3 regions of the Zobellella aerophila genome follow, and region 1 is predicted to be linked to each of the others. Evidence: predicted binding sites of a transcription regulator. Region 1 holds the regulator's gene; each other region holds the start of a gene.

Region 1 (4,247 bases):
GTTTGAGTTTGCCGGTCTGGGCCATGAGGCACGGGTGGCGCTGGCCCAACGCATCGAGCTGCCTCTGGCGGCGGACTTTCCCCTGTGGGGCCGGCGTTCCACCCTGCAGGCCGGTGGTGCCCGGGTGTTGGTCACCGAGCTTTTCCTACCCCAGGCCCAGGCCTATCAGGAGCAACTATCATGACGACCATGACGCGTCCGCGCTGGCGTGCCTATATGGCGCTGGCGCGACTGGATAAACCCATTGGCACCCTGCTGTTACTCTGGCCCACCCTGTGGGCCATCTGGATTGCTGGTCAGGGGCGTCCGGATCCCTGGGTGCTGCTGGTGTTTGTGGTGGGGGTGTTTTCCATGCGTTCGGCGGGCTGTGTGATTAATGACTTTGCCGACAGGAAGATCGATGGCCATGTCAAGCGCACCCAGGCCCGTCCCCTGGCATCGGGCGAGCTGACGGCACGCCAGGCTCTCGGCTTGTTTGTCCTGCTGGTGTTGGCTTCCTTTATGCTGGTATTGACCACCAACAGCCTGACCATCAAGCTGGCCTTTGCCGGCCTGGGGTGGGCGGCGCTCTATCCCTTTATGAAGCGGGTTACCCATTTACCGCAACTCTTCCTGGGTATCGCTTTTTCCTGGGGGATCCCCATGGCTTTTGCCGCCCAGAGCAATGCCCTGCCGGTCGGGCTGTGGCTGCTGTTTGCCGCCAACCTGACCTGGACGGTGGCCTACGATACCATGTACGCCATGGTGGACAGGGACGACGATCTGAAGATAGGCGTCAAATCCACCGCCATTCTGTTCGGCCGGCGCGACAAGCTGATCGTCGGCCTGCTGCAGCTGGCTACCCTGCTGCTGCTGCTGTGGGCCGCCCAGGTATTCGCCCTGGGCGGCGCCTTCTATTGGGGCTTGCTGGCGGCGGCGGCGTTGTTTGTCTATCAGCAGCGGCTGATCAGGGACAGGGAAAGGATGGCTTGTTTCCAGGCCTTCCTGAACAATAACTATGTCGGCCTGACGATCTTCGCCGGCCTGATCCTGGCCCTGCTGTAACCATCCATGTTGTCCGGCCAGCCAGTTGGCCGGTTTATCCCTCCCGTCTGGAAATGTCCGCCGGGCATTTAGCCCTTGCCCTCCTGAATTTACTGGATATACTGACAGTTAGCTGTATAAAAAAACAGGTCTCATGATGAAAACCCTTACCCCTCGCCAAACCCAGGTTCTGGATATTATCAAAGCGCATATGCAACAAACCGGTATGCCGCCCACCCGCGCCGAAATCGCCAACATCCTAGGGTTTCGTTCCGCCAATGCCGCCGAAGAGCATCTGAAGGCCCTGGCCAAGAAAGGGGTGATCAGCGTGATGCCCGGCACCTCCCGCGGTATCCGCCTGCTGCAGGAGGAGGAGCCGGAGGTGGTGAACCCGGATAGCGGGTTGCCCCTGATCGGCCGGGTCGCCGCGGGTGAACCCATCCTGGCCCAGCAGCATATCGAAAGCTATTACCAGCTGGATCCATCGCTGTTCCGCCCCCAAGCCGACTTCTTGCTGCGGGTAAGCGGCATGAGTATGAAGAACATCGGTATCATGGACGGTGACTTGCTGGCGGTACACAAGACCCAGGATATTCACAACGGGCAGGTGGTGGTGGCCCGGCTTGATGACGAGGTCACCGTCAAGCGCTTCCAGCGCAAGGGCAACCAGGTCAGCCTGCTGCCGGAAAACGAAGAGCTCTCGCCCATCGAAGTGGATCTGCGCCAGCAGGAGTTGATTATCGAAGGCCTGGCGGTAGGCGTTATTCGTAACAGCGAAGGTTTTTGAACCGGGCCTGAACCTGTCCGAGGGGGCGGCTCAGTCCGGCCCTTGGGCTCCCCGTTGGTAAGCACTCAACTCCCGGCATGGTTATGCCGATCTTCTTTCCGGCTTTGTCGTACGGCTCCCACTTTTTTCTCCTTTCATTTTTTACATTTTTTAAATCAATGCTTTACTTATGATGAGCTGAACCATGGATGCGGTTGTTCAGTTAGCACTGACTCTCTTTTGAGTGCGCCAAAAATAAAGGAATAAAAATTTGGGGGTGCGTGTGAAGCTGCTTTTATTGCTCTTGTCCTTGCCGACGAGTCTGCCGGTTTTGGCAAATTCTCGCTTTAATATGACGCCGGGGGTCACCGATATCAGCCGGCAGGTCTACGACCTGCATATGACCATACTGCTGATCTGCGTGGTGATCGGCATCCTGGTGTTCGGGGCCATGTTCTGGGCCATTATTCACCATCGCAAATCCAAAGGGGCGAAGGCGGCGCAATTTCATGAGAGTACCAGGGTTGAAATTCTCTGGACCCTGATCCCGTTTCTGATCCTGATCGCCATGGCGGTGCCCGCCACCCGTACCCTGATCGCCATGGAGGACCCCAGCCAGTCTGATCTTACCGTCCAAATTACCGGCTCCCAGTGGAAGTGGCATTACCGTTACTTCGATCAGGGTGTCGAATTCTACAGCCTGCTGGCTACCTTGCCGCAGGAGATCAACGGTAGCCTGAGCAAGGCCGGTAATTATCTGCTGGAGGTGGATCGGCCCCTGGTATTGCCGACCGATCGCAAGATCCGTTTCCTGATCACCTCCGACGATGTCATCCATTCCTGGTGGGTGCCGGCGTTTGCGGTCAAGAAAGACGCCATTCCCGGTTTTATCAACGAGGCCTGGACCCGGATCAACACCCCGGGCATGTACCGGGGTCAGTGCGCCGAGCTGTGCGGCAAGGACCATGCGTTTATGCCGATAGTGGTGGATGCGCGCGAGCCTGAACAGTTTGCCCAGTGGCTGGCGCAAACCAAGACCCGGCAGGCAGAGGCCAAGGCGGCGGAACAGGCCTTGGCGGCGATGGAGATGACCCGGGATGAATTGATGAGCCTGGGGGAGCAAGTATATCTGCGGAGCTGCGCCGCCTGTCATCAGGCCGGTGGCGAGGGACTCCCGGGGGCCTTCCCGGCGTTGAAAGGCAGTGAACTCATCCTGCAGGACAGGGCGGCCCATATCGACGTAGTGCTGCACGGCAAGGCGGGAACCGCCATGCAGAACTTTGACAAACAGCTGGCGCTGAAAGAGCTGGCTGCGGTGATCACCTATGAACGCAACGCCTGGGGCAATGATACCGGTGATCTGGTGCAGCCCGGGGATATAGCTGCGGCACGGCAGGGACAATAGGGGGCAGGGATGACACAGCAAGACAGGACACAAACGGCCGATGGGCATCTGGAAGTCGAACATGCCCATCATGGCCCGGCCAAGGGTATAGGCCGCTGGCTGTTTACCACCAACCATAAGGACATCGGCAGCATGTATCTGCTGTTCAGCCTGACCATGTTCCTGGTTGGGGGCAGCATGGCCATGGTGATCAGGGCCGAGTTGTTCCAGCCCGGGCTGCAGCTGGTGGAGCCCAATTTCTTTAACCAGATGACTACCATGCACGGCCTGGTGATGATTTTCGGGGCCGTGATGCCGGCCTTTGTCGGCTTGGCCAACTGGATGGTCCCGATGATGATAGGCGCACCGGATATGGCGCTGCCGCGGATGAACAACTGGAGCTTCTGGATATTGCCGTTCGCCTTTGCGCTGATGTTGTCATCCCTGTTTATGCCGGGTGGAGGCCCCAACTTCGGCTGGACCTTCTATGCGCCCCTGTCCACCCATTATTCTCCCGACAGCACCGGCCTGTTCGTGTTCTCCATCCATATCATGGGGATCAGCTCGATCATGGGGGCGATGAATGTCATCGTCACCATCTGGAACCTGAGGGCGCCGGGCATGACCTGGATGAAACTGCCGCTGTTCTGCTGGACCTGGTTGATCACCGCTTTCCTGCTGATCGCGGTGATGCCGGTGCTGGCGGGGGTGGCGACCATGGTGCTCACCGACAAATACTTCGGTACCAGCTTCTTTGCCGCCGCCGGTGGCGGCGATCCTGTGATGTTTCAGCATATTTTCTGGTTCTTCGGCCACCCGGAGGTGTACATCATGATCTTGCCGAGCTTCGGCATTATCTCTGCCATTTTGCCCACCTTCTGCCGTAAGCCGCTGTTCGGCTATTCCTCCATGGTGTATGCCACCGCGTCTATCGCCGGCTTGAGTTTCCTGGTCTGGGCGCACCATATGTTTACCGTGGGTATGCCGGTGGCAGCCGAGCTGTTTTTCATGTACTGCACCATGCTGATTTCGGTTCCCACCGGGGTCAAGGTGTTCAACTGGGTGGCGACCATG
Region 2 (4,247 bases), on a different contig from region 1:
AAGCAATAGTCACTGTCCCGGTAGCCTTAAGCCATTCGCCTGTCTCTTGGCCACAAATCGTCAGCATAGCCTGCTTCTTGACGCCCGAGTGAGCTGTTGGCATAACAGACAGGCGACGCCGAAGCTTCAAGGAGGACAAAGGGATCGGCTCAGCCGACCATCCGCGCCAAGGATGGCGCGGCTGAGCCTCCAGGGAGGGATTCATGGCGAGTCGGCGGAGCCGGCCCTTTGGCCCCCTCGCTTACCACCGGGTTGCCAGGGCATGTCCGTCAGGCGACGATGGAGACACTCGAAGGCAGCCCTGCTGGAGCTTCGCTTTGTTGGGAATACCGACGATCTATGACCAAAAGACCAGGTGGCGGCTGTGGTTAGCGAAACGGAGCAGGGGCATCATGGATAAAGCAAGGAAGGTTGGGGGAATATGCAGTAACTATAAAAAAGCCCCTTGCGGGGCTTTGGGAATACGTGCCGGTGATTAATCCCGGCTGAAGCCCAGCAGGTGCAGCAGGCTCAGGAAGATATTGAAGATAGAGACATAGAGGGTGATGGTGGCGGAGATATAGTTGCGCTCGCCGCCATGGATGATGGCACTGGTCTGCATCAGGATGGCGCCGGAGGAGAACAGGATGAACATGGCGCTCATTGCCAGGCTCAGGGCCGGCAACTGCAGGAACAGGTTGGCGATAAAGGCGACGATGATCACCACGAAGCCGGCCATCATCATGCCGCCCAGGAATGACATGTCTTTCTTGGTGGTCAGCACGTAGGCGGACAGCGACAGGAAGGTGAGCGCGGTACCGGCCAGCGCCAGCATCACGGTTTCAGTACCTGAGCTGGTACTCAGATACAGGTTGAGGATGGGGCCTATGGTGTAACCGGTAAAAGCGGTAAAGGCGAAGATAAACAACAGACCCAGGCCGCTGTTTTTGTTTTTTTCGGTCAGGAACATCAGGCCGTAAAAACCCACCAGGGTGATGATCAGTCCCGGATGAGGAAGGGCCAGCATGGCGCTGACGCCGGCGGACAGCGAAGCGACCACCAGGGTCATGCCCAGCAGCATATAGGTATTGCGCAGTACCTTGTTGGTTGACTGTACCGCCGTCTGGGTGCGCGATAGGGTGTTGAATTGCATGTTGTTGACTCCCGTATGCCAGGTTATAAGGTCAAGAGGACGTAATGATTATGACTCATTTGGTCATATTATGGCGGCAATGTCGAGAGATGGCGGGGAAATTTACTGGTCGGGCCTTGCCAAGACCGCCGTTGGTCGAGGGGAGGATTTGGCCGATGGGCCGATCTGCTGCGCCCTGACCGTCAGGGATGGCGGGGATGCCGGAATGGCAGGAGCACTTTCCGGCCATGGCACCGCAGATCGGCTTAGCCACTTTAATGTTTTCGTTTCCCGCTTAACGTTGGAACGGATACACGGAGCCGAGCTGCAGGATGCGGGTCAGCTCGTCGAGGGCGGTGCGGGATTCCTGCAGCAGCGCCGGGTCACGCAGGTCACTCAGGGTCAGCCGATCCCGGTAGTGCTGGTCGACCCACTGGTTGAGGCGGGCAAACAGCGCGTCGTTCATCAGGCAGGCCTGGTTGGTGGCGGCATGCTCAAGCTCGGTCATCGCCACCCGCAGCCGCAGGCAGGCGGGGCCGCCGCCGTTGCGCATGCTTTGCTTGACGTCCATAAAGTGCACTTCCCGGATCGGGCTGTTGAGGCCGGTCAACTTGTTCAGGTAGGCATTGACGCTGGGGGTATCACGGCACTCGGTAGGCGCGATAATCGCCATATGGCCGGGTTTGAGGGTCACTATCTGGGTGTTGAACAGGTAGCTTTTTACCGCATCCTGCAGCGGAACTTCGGTGGTCGGCACTTCGATAAAATGCAGTTCGGTACCGGGCAGTTTGGCGCGGATCTCGGCCAGAGCCTGTTCGGTGTGCAGGAAGGCCTGCTGATGATAAAACAGCACATTCTGGTTGCCGACCGCGATCACATCGTTGTGGAACACCCCCTGGTCGATCACCTCGGGATTTTGCTGAATGAAGATGGCGGTGTTATCGCCCAGGCCATGCAGGCGGGCAATGGCGCGGGAGGCTTCCAGCGTCTGGCGGGCCGGATAACGCTTGGGAGCCGGTGCCTTGAGATCGAAGGCGCTGCGGCCATAGACGAACAGCTCAACCCCGGCCTGGCTATAATCGCCACACAGGCGGGTATGGTTGGCCGCACCCTCGTCACCGAAATACTCATTGGTGGGCAGCGCCGCATGGTGTTTGAAATGCCGCTCATCGGCAAATACCTGGCTGAGGATGCGACCGGTCACTTCATGTTCGATCGATCGGTGGAATTTGTTGGTCAGGTTGGCGGGAGTGAAATGTATCCGGCCATCTTGGGTGTCGGCACTGGGCGAGACGGTGGCCGCGTTGGCGGTCCACATGCTCGAGGCCGAGCAACAGGCGGCCAGCAGCACGGGATCTTCCCTGAATGCCTTGTCGAGGATCTGGGCATCGGTACCGGTAAAACCCAGGCGCTTGAGGGTGTCGATATCCGGTCTTTCCTGGGGGGCGAGCACGCCCTGGACCAAGCCCAGCTCGCTCAGCGCCTTCATTTTTTTCAGGCCCTGCTTGGCCGCTTCTTTCGGATTGGATGCATCCTGGGCGTTGGACTGAGAGGCGACATTGCCATAAGACAGGCCGGCATAGTTGTGGGTGGGGCCGACCAGGCCATCAAAATTAGCTTCGAACTGAACCATTATATTGTCCTTTAAAATGGTGTAAATGTCTGCGAATGTTCTGGTTTTGGACATTATATGTGGTTTTATTTGGTGGGTGTAACCCGTTTTTAACAACAGATTTCACCAGGGAAATAAGAATGCATAAAAAGCGGCCGAACAGGCACCTTGATAAAAAAAGCAGTTGATTCCTGCTGGTATGAGGGTGTTAATAAATAAATATAAATTCATACAATTTTTTTCCGGTTTGGCACAGGCAAGTTTGCGTTTTGCGGTTTTTTCACTTATACAGCCGTCAATACCTCGCCACCGGTTACCCCGGACAGGGGCCAGACTTAAAGGATCAACACGCGCTTTATGAGTAAATCTCTGGTAATTGTCGAATCGCCCGCCAAGGCGAAGACCATCAACAAATATCTGGGTAAAGACTTTATCGTCAAATCCAGTGTCGGCCATGTTCGGGATTTGCCCACCTCGGGTTCAGCCTCCGCCGGCAAGAAAACCAATGGTCGCAGCGCCGCCGATACCAAGCATCTGAGTGCGGAAGAAAAAGCCAGGCTGAAGAAACAAAAAGAGCGGCAGGCGCTGGTTGCCCGCATGGGGGTGGATCCGGAGCATGGCTGGAAAGCCGATTACCAGGTGCTGCCCGGTAAAGAAAAAGTGGTGTCCGAGTTACAGTCCCTGGCGGAAAAAGCCGATACCGTTTACCTGGCAACGGATTTGGACAGGGAAGGAGAAGCCATCGCCTGGCACCTGAAAGAACTGATCGGGGGAGACGATGCCCGCTTTAAGCGGGTGGTGTTCAACGAAATTACCAAGTCGGCGATTCAAGAAGCGTTCGGTCATCCCTCTGAGCTGAACCTGAACCGGGTCAATGCCCAGCAGGCCCGTCGTTTTCTCGACCGGGTGGTGGGCTATATGGTCTCACCCCTGTTGTGGAAAAAGGTGGCCAGGGGCCTGTCCGGCGGCCGGGTACAATCGGTTGCGGTGCGCCTGATCGTCGAAAAAGAACGCGAAATCAAGGCCTTTGTGCCGGAAGAATACTGGGATGTGCAGGCCGAGCTCAACAACGAGCAGCAACTGGCACTGACCATGATGGTAGTCAAATATCAGGGTCGGGAGTTCAGGCCCACCAATGAAGCCGATACCCTGGCGGCGGTGGATGCCCTGAAGGCCGGCAATTTCAAGGTGTCGTCCCGGGAGGACAAGCCGACCCAGAGCAAGCCGCCTGCGCCCTTTATCACCTCTACCCTGCAACAGGCCGCCAGCACCCGACTGAGCTTCGGTGTCAAACGCACCATGATGCTGGCCCAACGGCTGTACGAGGCCGGTTATATTACCTACATGCGTACCGATTCGACCAACCTGAGCCAGGAGGCCGTCGAGGGGGTGCGGGAGTATATCCAGAGCCAGTACGGAAAGGACTTTCTACCCGAGTCGGCCAACCAGTACGGTGCCAAGGCCAATGCCCAGGAGGCCCATGAGGCGATACGCCCCTCGGATGTGCAGTTGAAAGCCGAACAG
Region 3 (4,247 bases), on a different contig from region 1:
CCGAGCCGGAGCTGCCCGAGCGAGTCATGGCCCCACAGCTGCAGCAACGCCTGCTGGATGCGCTGCTGGCCTGCCCACACGGGGTGATGGCCACCAGCCGGAGCATGGCGGAAACCATCACCACCTCGACCAACCTGGGGGTGATCAAAACCGAGCAAGAGCGTATCTTCGTGCAATGCCTGATCCGTTCCCTCGATGACAGGGGCCGGGATCGGGTGGCCGAGATGACGGCCGCGGTGTTCCGCCTGGCCGGTGCCGACTGCCAGTTTAATGGCGCCTATCCCGGCTGGCAGCCGGATCCCGACTCCCCGATCATGAAGCTGGTGCTGGCTACCCATAAGGAAGTTTTCGGTGCCTTGCCGGCGGTCAAGGTGATCCATGCCGGCCTGGAATGTGGGCTATTCAAGGCCAGCTACCCCCATTGGGACATGGTATCCTTCGGACCCACCATCCAGGGCGCCCATTCCCCCGATGAGCGGGTACATATCAAGGCGGTGGAGCGCTTCTGGCTGCTGCTGACCCGGGTGCTGCACCAGACGCCCCGCCGCTAGGCGCGCGCCAGAGTCAGACAGGTGCGAGGGAGACGGCATGTTTAATTGTGCCGATTTATCGTATGCTCAGGGCAAATTCGCTTGAAGAGGACAACCAGATGAAACTCTCCCCCCTCTGTGTATTGCTGACCCTGCTCTCTACCCCGGTGCTGGCGGACAACCTGCTCAACAAGGCGGTGAGCTTCGGCCGTGAACTGCTGGACGAGACCCGCAAGCTGGCGCCCGGTATCCAAAACGACAAGCGTAACGAAACACCCACCGTTCAAGCCCGGCCAGTCAACGATGGCCGGTATAGTCCCGCCATCGAGCCAGGTCAGACCGCACCGGCCGTTCAGCTACCGCCATCGAACAATGTCCAGGCACCGCCGGCCGCAACGACAAGTAACAATCAGGGCTGGCAGATAGTGGAAGAAAATCATCTGAACCCGTAACCCGCCGCCGGATCACGATGAGAGCGGCAGCCAGCCTGGCTACCAGTCAAATTTCAACTGTTCTGTGTGCCGGCTGTCGTCCAGCTCCACACTGATCCCTACCAGGCGTATCCCCCTGCCACTGCGCCGTGCCCAGGCCTGCTCCAGCAACAACCGGGCCTGTTGCCAGTCCGGATTCAGGCTGCGCCGGGACAGGGTGGTTTGTTGAAAGTCAGAAAACTTCAGCTTGATACAGAGCCCCTTGATGGCGCGTTCGGCCAGCCGGCGCTGCAGATCCGGCCACAAGCTGGCCAACACGGCCTCCCCTTCCACCTCGCTGTAAATATCGGCCGCCAGGGTGGTTTCCACCCCCACCGACTTCCTGATCCGCTCCACCTGTACCGGTCGTTCGTCCCTGCCCTGACAGCGCTGCCAGAGCAATTGACCAAATTTGCCGAAGTGTCGCACCAGGGCGGTTGCCCCAAAGTCAGGCAACTGGCCGCAGGTTTCCAATCCCAGGTCCGCCAGCTTTTGCGCGGTTTTCCGGCCGACACCGGGGATCTTGGCCAGGGGCAGGCGCTGCACGAAATCGGTGACCGCCTCCGGCGGGATCACGAACAGGCCATCGGGCTTGTTTTCTTCCGAGGCTATCTTGGCCAGAAACTTGTTGGGCGCCACGCCGGCGGACGCGGTCAACTGCAGCTCATGCTGGATAGTACGGCGAATATCCTCGGCGATGCGGGTGGCACTGCCCTGAAACAGCGGGCTGTCGCTCACATCCAGATAGGCCTCATCCAATGACAGGGGTTCAACCAAGAGGGTATAGCGACTAAAAATTTCACGGATCTGCAGGGAAACGGCCTTATATTGCTCCATATTACCGGGCACAAGCAGCAGCTCGGGACACAGCTGCAATGCCTGATGGCTGGGCATAGCCGAGCGAACCCCATAGGCACGTGCCGGATAGTTGCAGGTGGCGATCACCCCGCGCCGGCTGGCACTGCCGCCGATGGCCAGGGGAATACTGCGCCACTCGGGGTGCTCACGCATCTCTACGGCGGCAAAAAAGCAGTCCATATCGATATGAATGATCTTGCGCACGGTCTGGGCTGGATAAATACACAGTATCCGAATAGTAGCGCGAAACCAGGTGGGCAGGAAGCCGGGGATTTGGGGTTTGGGATTTGGGATTTGGGATTTGGGATGATGAATCACCAATCCCAAGTCCCTGCCCTACATCAAATGATGCGGTTTTCTTCCAGCATCTTACGTCTGGCTTCTTCCTTGGCCATTTTCTTCTTGCGGTTATCGCAGGGGTCCGGGCAATCACAAGCCTTTTCGACACCGATCGAGCCCAGGCCGCCGCAGGAGCCGGAGATGGTCTTGCGCTGCACTATGTAACCGATGGCCATGGCGAAAATCACCAGGGCAAACACCCCGAAGGTAATCAGAAAATACAGCATATCAACCTCTTAAATACTTCTTGAAGGCGCTGGACATATCCACCCTGAAGCCGTCGTCAGTCTTGGTGAGCAGATAGACCGCCAGTCGGTTTGCTTCCGCAAATGCCAGGGCCTGCTCGGTTCCCATCACCGTCAGCGCCGTTGCCAGACCGTCTGCCATCATACAGGAAGGGTGTATCACTGTCACCGAGGCCAGGTTATGGGTGATCGGCCGGCCGGTGGCCGGGTCCAGGGTATGGGACAGCCGTTTACCATCCAGCTGATAGTAATTACGGTAGTCGCCGGAGGTGGCCACGCTGTTGTTGCCGATGGCGATCACCTGCTGCACCGAGCCGCTCTCCGCTCCCGGTTTTTCCACCGCAATCCGCCATGGCTGGCCCTGGGCATTGTGACCGCTGACCCGCACCTCGCCGCCGATCTCGACCAGATGATCGGTCAAGCCTTCTTCAGCCAGATACTCGGACACCAGATCGGTGCCAAAGCCCTTGGCGATAGCCGACAGATCCACATACAGCTCCGGCAGTTGTTTATGCAGGAACTCGCCTTCCGCCGTCACCCTGACCTGCAAATGCCGCAGGCCGGTCAGTGCCCGGATCTGTTGCAATTGTTCAGGTGAAGGGATGCGGGTCGGCCGGGCATCGGGACCGAAGCCCCACAGGTTGACCAGCGGTCCCACCGTTACATCCAGGGCGCCATCGCTCTGCCGCCCCAGCTGCAGGGCGGCGGTGACCACCCTGGCGGTATCGGTCGACACCGGGAAAGGCGTCGGCTGTTCATGGCGGTTGAAACGACTCAGCTCGGAGTCGGGCCGGTAGGTGGACATCTGGTCGTTGACCCGCTCCAGCCGGCGGTCGATCTCCGCCTGCAGAGGCGCTGCCAGTGCCTCATCGGCCCCCACCACCTTCACCGAATAATAGGTACCCATGGTCTCGCCGGTCAGATGCAATACCGACGACTCCGTCGCCGGCGGTTGACAGGCCGCCAATAAAAAGGCCAGCCCCACAGGGGCCAGCCATTTAGTTACACGCGATATCATCAGCGATTAGCCACCAAAGTCATCCAGCAGGATATTGTCATCTTCTACGCCCAATTCCTTGAGCATATTGATCACGGCGGCGTTCATCACGGGCGGTCCACACATGTAGTATTCACAATCTTCGGGGGCGTCGTGATCCCGCAGATAGTTCTCAAACAACACATTGTGGATAAAGCCGGTGTAACCGGTCCAGTTGTCATCGGGCTGAGGATCGCTCAGCGCCACATGCCACTGGAAGTTGTCGCACTGCTCCTGCAGGCCGTCGAAATCTTCCACATAGAACATTTCGCGCTTGGAGCGGGCACCATACCAGAAGCTGATCTTGCGCTTGGAGTTCAGGCGCTTGAGTTGATCGAAGATATGAGAGCGCATCGGCGCCATACCGGCACCACCGCCGATAAACACCATCTCGGCGTCGGTATCCTTGGCGAAGAACTCACCGAAGGGACCGGAAATGGTGGCCTTGTCACCGGCCTTCAGCGACCAGATATAGGAAGACATCTTGCCCGGAGGAGCAGTCCAGTTGCTCGGCGGCGGCGTGGCAATCCGCACGTTGAGCATGATGATGCCTTCTTCTTCCGGATAGTTGGCCATGGAGTAGGCGCGGATGGTTTCCTCGTCTACCTTGGACTCCAGCTCGAAGATCTTGAACTTGTCCCAGTCTTCCCGGTACTCCTCGGGCACATCGAAGTCTTTATACTTGACGTGATGAGCAGGCGCTTCAATCTGAATATAACCGCCGGCACGGAAAGGCACGCTTTCGCCGTTGGGGATCTTCAGCTTGAGT

What was found. Region 1 encodes LexA, which represses DNA repair genes until DNA is damaged. Its sites were predicted from a motif close to ANCTGTNTNNNNANACAGNT; they were not measured.
Region 2: the regulator LexA is predicted to act here: its motif matches at 2,826-2,845, upstream of astB (N-succinylarginine dihydrolase).
Region 3: the regulator LexA is predicted to act here: its motif matches at 2,069-2,088, upstream of dinB (DNA polymerase IV).

Annotation. Positions count from the first base shown of each region.
Region 1 covers NZ_BAABCX010000003.1:233,195-237,441, forward strand. The annotation lists gene ABD806_RS12625 (chorismate--pyruvate lyase family protein) at 1-184, shown strand, start outside; gene ubiA (4-hydroxybenzoate octaprenyltransferase) at 181-1,044, shown strand; gene lexA (transcriptional repressor LexA) at 1,181-1,810, shown strand; gene coxB (cytochrome c oxidase subunit II) at 2,121-3,194, shown strand; gene ctaD (cytochrome c oxidase subunit I) at 3,204-4,247, shown strand, end outside.
Region 2 covers NZ_BAABCX010000001.1:941,399-945,645, reverse strand. The annotation lists gene ABD806_RS04450 (Bax inhibitor-1/YccA family protein) at 476-1,132, opposite strand; gene astB (N-succinylarginine dihydrolase) at 1,407-2,744, opposite strand; gene topA (type I DNA topoisomerase) at 3,081-4,247, shown strand, end outside.
Region 3 covers NZ_BAABCX010000002.1:34,043-38,289, forward strand. The annotation lists gene ABD806_RS07780 (aminoacyl-histidine dipeptidase) at 1-551, shown strand, start outside; gene ABD806_RS07785 (hypothetical protein) at 650-982, shown strand; gene dinB (DNA polymerase IV) at 1,022-2,062, opposite strand; gene nqrM ((Na+)-NQR maturation NqrM) at 2,200-2,424, opposite strand; gene ABD806_RS07800 (FAD:protein FMN transferase) at 2,426-3,460, opposite strand; gene nqrF (NADH:ubiquinone reductase (Na(+)-transporting) subunit F) at 3,467-4,247, opposite strand, start outside.